Myxococcus guangdongensis: one gene and its partner. The protein of the gene in region 2 interacts with the protein of the main gene of each other region in a pairwise test. Links are inferred from orthologs where the notes say so. Each region holds a gene or a part of one and is shown on either strand. Other genes may lie near its edges.

Region 1 (3,194 bases), on a different replicon or contig from region 2:
GATGGGGCCGGGCATCCCCCGGGGCCCCGAGACGGGCCGGCTCATCGGTGAGCTGCTGTCGCGCGTGGAGCTCCCCGCGGTGCTGGACGCGGACGCGCTCAACGCGGTGGCGGAGGACCTCTCCGTGCTCCGTCGCGCCAAGGGGCCCGTCGTCCTCACGCCGCACCCGGGCGAGATGGCGCGTCTGACAGCCAAATCGACCCAGGAGGTCCAGTCCAAGAGATTGGACATCGTGGGTCGACTCGCGGCCGGGCTCAACGTGACGGTGGTGCTCAAGGGCGACCGCACGCTCACCGCGCACGCGGATGGCCGCGTGTTCATCAACACCACGGGCAACCCGGGCATGGCCACGGGCGGCTCGGGGGACGTGTTGTCCGGCGTGTGTGGCGCGCTGCTGGCGCAGGCCTTCCCGCTGCCCGACGCCATCTGGACGGCGGTGTACACGCATGGCCTCGCCGGGGACCTGGCCGCCGCGCGACGCGGGCAGCTGGGTCTGGTGGCGGGAGACCTCATCGAGCAGGGGCTCTGCGAGGTGTGGCTGCGGTGGGAGCGATGAGCGACACGGTGTTGTCGAGCGAGGTGCGGCGATGAGCGAGGCCAACACGGTGGAGCGGCGCGTGACGCTGGCCTCGCCCGAGGAGACGCACCGGCTCGGAGTCCGGCTGGGCGAGCTGCTCGAGCCGGGGGACTTCGTGGGGCTGATTGGCGATTTGGGCGCGGGCAAGACGCACCTGGTGCGCGGCGTGGCCGAGGGCGCGCGCGTGCCCCGCTCCGAGGTGGCCAGCCCCACCTTCGCCATCGTGTACCCGTACTCCGGCCGAATCCCGCTGTACCACGCGGACCTGTACCGCCTGACGGGCTACGACGACCTCTACGCCACCGGCTTCATGGACCTGGTGGGCGGCGAGGGAGCGGTGCTGGTGGAGTGGTTGGACCGGGTGCCGGAGGCCGCGCCTCGCGAGCACCTGCGCGTCACGTTGGCCCACGCGGGCCAGGACTCGCGGACCCTGGAGGCCCGGGCCTTCGGAGCCCGAGCCTCGACGCTGCTGACGACCTGGCTGCCCTGACGTCAGGCGGCGTGCTGGCTGGGGCCGGGCGTGGGCGGCGGCATGACGCCCCCCGCGAGCTCCGGCACACGCCAGCGGTGGAAGACGAGCCCGGCGTCCACGCCGATGACGTCCTCCTCCTGCACGGGCGCCCAGTTCGGCCCGCCGCACAGCGCCTCGCTGGAGACGATGAGCTGCTCCAGGCGCGTGCCCGCGACGGGGAGGCCGCCCAGCTCGCACCGCGCGCCGCCCACGGACACGAAGAGCGTCCGGTTGCGCCGCGAGGCCACCATCACCTCGCCGTTGGTGACGAGGAAGTTCATCGCGGAGCGCTGCTGCGCCTGCGAGTCATCCGTGATGGCCGCCACCAGCCCCATCGTCTCCGCGAGCGCCCGCGCGACGCCCTCCACGGGGACCGAGTGGCCGATGGGATGCCTGGCCGCCAGGCGGGTGAGGAAGAGGTAGAAGCACCGCTCGCTGTCCGTGGTGCCCTGGATGCCCACGCGCAGCGTCGGGCAGATGAGCTCCTCCACCGCGGCGCGATGCCGGGCGAATTCCCTCAACGTCCCGTTGTGGACGAACGTCCAGCGGCCGTGGTGGAAGGGGTGGGAGTTGCGCAGCTCGACCGCGCCCACCGAGGCCAGACGGATGTGCGCCACCACCGTGTGTGAGGACACACGGCTGCTGACACGCTCGAAGTCGGGGTCACTGTGCGCGGGGCCCACACCGTGGGCCACGACAGGCGACGCTTCGGCGCCATAGGCGGCGATTCCCCATCCATCCTTGTGCTCGCGTGACTGGATGAGGAGCGAGTTCTTCTGCGTCACCAGCGAGGGGTGGACCGCGGAAGGGACTGACGATCTGAATCCAAAAAGTCGGCACATGGCTGCAGTTGGTACTTATAACGGCCGGCCCCGACGGGAAGTTCTCCAACACTCCCGTGCGACGCACGTGTCACCAGTCGACGTCGCTTCACCCGCAGGAATTCAGCTCCTGCTGGACGACGACACGCCCGGCTTTCACCACCGTGCGCGCGTGCCCTATTCCTAAATGGTAGGGCAGATGACGGAAAGACGCACAGCTGAACAAAACCAGGTCGCCTGCATCACCCACGGCCAACCGCCCTTGTCGTTGCAGTCCCAATGACAACGCGGCGCCACGGGTCGCGGCCCAATACGCCTCCGCCGCCGAGAGTCCGTTCTCGAGACACGCGAGTCCCAGCGCCAACGCCGTGTTTTCACTCATGGCGGAGCCCGGGTTGACGTTGGTGCCCAAAGCGACATTGAGGCCCGCGTCGCGGATGCGACGTCCCGGCGCGTAGGGGCGCATGCGCAGGAAGAGGGTGGAGGTGGGCACGAGCACCGCGGTGACGTTGGCGGCGGCGAGCGCGCGCAGGCCCGCGTCGGTGACTTGCTCCAGGTGGTCGGCGGTGGCGGCGCCCAGTTCGGCGGCGAGCTCGGAGGCGCCGAAGGCGGTGAGCTGGTCGGCGTGGAGGCGCGGCTGCATTCCCAGCTCGCGGCCGGCGGTGAGGATGCGGCGGGCCTCGTCGACGGTGAAGGCGCTGTCCTCGACGAAGACGTCGCAGAAGCGCGCCAGGCTCTCGTTGGCGACGGCGGGGAGGATTTCGTCGATGCAGAGGCGGACGTAGTCCTCGCGGCGCTCGCGGTACTCCGCGGGGATGGCGTGCGCGCACAGCAGCGTGGGCACCAGCTCCACGGGCGTCATCGTGTTGAGCCTGCGCACCACGCGCAGCATCTTCAGCTCGGTCTCCACGTCGAGCCCGTAGCCGCTCTTCACCTCGGCCACCGTCACGCCCTGCGCGAGCAGCCGCTGCACGCGAGGCAGCGCCAGCCGCACCAGCTCCTCCTCGCTGGCCGCGCGCGTGGCGCGCACGGTGCTGACGATGCCGCCGCCGGCCTTGGCGATCTCCAGGTACGTGGCGCCCTGGTTGCGCAGGTCGAACTCCGCGGAGCGCTCACCGGCGAAGACCAGGTGCGTGTGCGGGTCCACGAAGGCGGGGCCCACGAAGCCGCCTTTCGCGTCGAGCACCTCGGTGCCCGCGCCCACGCTGCCAGCTGGCAGCTCCGCCTCCGCGCCCACGTACGCGATGCGACCGGCGCGGATGCCCACGCAGGCGTGGGGACGCGA
Region 2 (3,153 bases):
CCTCCGTGCCGCGTCCAGCGCGCGCTCCGGCTCGCCCAGGATGACCGGGAACACCGCGCTGCGAGCCTCCGCGCGCAGCCCCAGGCCCCTCAACCCCTCGGCGAAGCGTCGGATGTTGCGCCACAAACGCTCGCGCAGCTCCACGTCCTTCTCCACCGCGTCCACCGCCACCTCCGCCGCCGCGCACAGCGCCGCCGGCAAGGCCGTGGAGAAGATGAACGGCCGCGCCCGGCTCGTGAGCAGGTCCGCCACCCCGCGCGACGTGGCCACGTAGGCCCCCTGCCCGCCCAGCGACTTGCTCAACGTCCCCATGCGCAGCGCCACCCGCGACTCCAACCCCAGCTCCTCGCACAGGCCCGCGCCCCGAGCGCCGAGCACGCCCGTGGCATGCGCCTCGTCCACCATCAGCGCGGCGCCCTGCGCCTCACACGCCTCCACGATGTCGCGAAGCGGCGCCAGGTCCCCATCCATGGAGAACACCGTGTCCGTGACGACCAGCTTGCGCCGCGCCGTCGTCGACGCGAGCGCGCTCGTGAGCGCCTCCACATCCGCGTGCGGATACACGACGACCTTCGCGCGCGACAGCCTGCACCCGTCCACCAGCGACGCGTGGTTCAGCGCGTCCGAGAACACCGCGTCCCCCGGCCCCACCAGCGCGGGGAGGATGCCCGTGTTCGCCGCGTAGCCGCTGTTGAACAGCAGCACCGCCTCCGCCCGCTCGAACGCCGCGAGCCGCGCCTCCAGCCGGTGATGCGCCAGGGTGTCGCCCACCACCAACCGGCTCGCGCCCGTCCCGACGCCGTAGCGCTCCACCGCGGAGATGGCCGCCGCCCTCACCGCCGAGGACGCCGCGAGCCCCAGGTAGTCATTGGACGAGAAGTTGACGAGCGTCTCGCCCCCCATCGTCACCACCGGCCCCTGCGCCGAATCCAGGGGCTCCAGCCCACGCCGAAGCCCCCGCGCCTGCAGCGCCGACAAGTCCTCGCGCGCCCACTCCGAGGCCACGTCGCGCGTCGAATCACTCACGCGCCACCGCCCTACCGGTCCTGCCGGGGCTCCAGCGGACGGATGCCCGCCTTCTCCAAGAGCGCCATGTCCTGGGTGTACTCGGGGTTGCCCGTGGTCAGCAGCTTCTCGCCGAAGAACAACGAGTTCGCGCCCGCCATCATGCAGAGCAGCTGCGCCTCCTCGTTCATCTGCTGACGCCCCGCGGACAGCCGCACCATCGACTGGGGCATCAGGATGCGCGCGGTGGCGATGGTGCGCACCATGTCCACCGTCTCCACCCGGGGCTGCTCCGCCAGCGGCGTGCCCTCCACGGCCACCAGCGCGTTGATGGGCACCGACTCCGGGTGGTGGTCCTGGTTGGCCAGCGTGCGCAGCAGGTTGCAGCGATCATCCACGGACTCGCCCAGGCCGATGATGCCGCCGCAGCACACGGAGATGCCCGCGTCCCGCACCCGGCCCAGCGTGCGGAGCCGATCTTCGTACAGCCGCGTGGAGATGATGTCGCCGTAGTGCTCCGGCGAGGTGTCCAGGTTGTGGTTGTACGCGGACAGCCCCGCGTCCTTCAGGCGCCTGGCCTGGCTGTCCGTCAGCATGCCGAGCGTGGCGCACGCCTCCATCCCCAACCCGCGCACCCCGCGCACCATCTCCAGCACGCTGTCGAACTGCGGGCCGTCCTTCACCTCGCGCCACGCGGCCCCCATGCAGAAGCGCGTGGCCCCCGCGGAGCGGGCCTTCTGCGCGGCGGCCAGCACGTCCGGCACCGCCATCAGCTTCTCCGCCTTGACGCCCGTCTTGTAGCGCGCCGCCTGCGGGCAGTACGCGCAGTCCTCCGAGCACCCGCCCGTCTTGATGGACAAGAGCGAGCACAGCTGCACCTTGTTGTCCTGGAACACCGCGCGGTGAACCGTCTGCGCCCGGTGGACCAGGTCCAACAGCGGCAGCGCGTAGACGGCCTTCACCTCGGCCAGCGTCCAATCGTGCCGCACCGCCACTCCCTCCGGAGCGGGCTCGGCGTGGTGGGCGTGGCCATGGAAGGACTCGGTGGCGGCGTCGGACATGGGCTCCTCGAACGGACGTGAGGAGCGCGAACGTGCGCGGGCGCCGGAGACTTGTCAACCACTCAGCGAGAACAGGTTGACGACCCTCCGCCCCGCCCCGAACGGACGACCGGCGCCCGAGGAGAACCCTGGAGCGCCGGCCTTCCACCCTTCATGTCATGCGGGCTGGCGTCAGACGTGGACGCGGCGCCGGCCGGCCAGTCCCACCAGGAACAGGACCAGGAGCGAGCCCAGCACGGAGAACAGCAGGCCGGACGGGTGCAGGTCGAAGACGCGGCCGTCGCTGCGGAAGAGCGAGCCGACGAAGCCACCCACGAAGGAGCCGACGATACCCAAGAGCGTCGTGGCCACCAGCCCCATGGACTGGTTGCCGGGCATCAGGGCCCGAGCGAGAAGACCGGCGAGAAGACCGATGACCAGGAAAGCGATGATCCCCATGACACGACCTCACAGTGAGTGGTGAAGGAGGCGCACGCAGTGGCGCCCATCCGGCTTGTGTGAGGGTCAGCGCCGTTCGCGCCGCCCGTGGGAATGAAGCTGGGTCGCCCCTCCCCAAGGGACAACTCGACGGCATGGGTCTTGACACCAAGCCTGCCTGCCCTCCAGACGTGCCTGCTCGTCCGCCCGTGGCGACGTCAGGGTAGTGCGGTACACACCCGACCCATGGCGAAGGCGAAGACGCACTACACCTGTCAGGCGTGCGGGTACCAGACGGCGAAGTGGCTGGGGAAGTGCCCGGACTGTGGCGCATGGAGCTCGCTGCTCGAGGAAGCCGGGGCGAAGCAGGACGAGAAGCGCCCGGCCTGGGGCGCCTCGGGTGGGGCGGCGAAGCCCATGCTGCTCAAGGATGTCAGCGGTGACGCGGAGGTGCGCCAGCGCACCGGCATCGCGGAGTTCGACCGGGTGCTGGGCGGCGGCGTGGTGGCGGGCTCCGTCGTCCTCCTGGGCGGCGACCCCGGCATCGGCAAGTCCACGCTGCTGCTCGCGGCGCTGGACAAGCTCGCGCGCCAGGGCGCGGTGCTCTACGTCTCCGGCGAGGAGAGCCTGCGCCAGACGAAGATGCGCGCCGAGCGGCTGCGCGTGGAGG

The links.
Region 1: the proteins of bioB (region 2) and LXT21_RS41285 interact in binary tests that used the Escherichia coli proteins (3 or more experiments, as listed by UniProt). The link is inferred for Myxococcus guangdongensis from one-to-one orthologs.

The regions. Positions count from the first base shown.
Region 1 is NZ_JAJVKW010000022.1:75,727-78,920, forward strand. What follows is about bases 1-2,883. They hold LXT21_RS41285 (class II glutamine amidotransferase), read right to left. Parts: upstream 1,931-2,883; coding sequence 1,070-1,930; downstream 1-1,069. Other genes in these bases: LXT21_RS41275 (NAD(P)H-hydrate dehydratase), read left to right, coding at 1-556; tsaE (tRNA (adenosine(37)-N6)-threonylcarbamoyltransferase complex ATPase subunit type 1 TsaE), read left to right, coding at 588-1,067; hutI (imidazolonepropionase), read right to left, coding at 2,019-2,883. In the rest of the region: more of hutI, read right to left, coding at 2,884-3,194.
Region 2 is NZ_JAJVKW010000002.1:326,055-329,207, forward strand. What follows is about bases 53-2,894. They hold bioB (biotin synthase BioB), read right to left. Parts: upstream 2,067-2,894; coding sequence 1,038-2,066; downstream 53-1,037. Other genes in these bases: bioF (8-amino-7-oxononanoate synthase), read right to left, coding at 53-1,026; LXT21_RS06180 (GlsB/YeaQ/YmgE family stress response membrane protein), read right to left, coding at 2,238-2,504; radA (DNA repair protein RadA), read left to right, coding at 2,730-2,894. Also shown: more of bioF, read right to left, coding at 1-52; more of radA, read left to right, coding at 2,895-3,153. UniProt on the Escherichia coli protein: Catalyzes the conversion of dethiobiotin (DTB) to biotin by the insertion of a sulfur atom into dethiobiotin via a radical-based mechanism.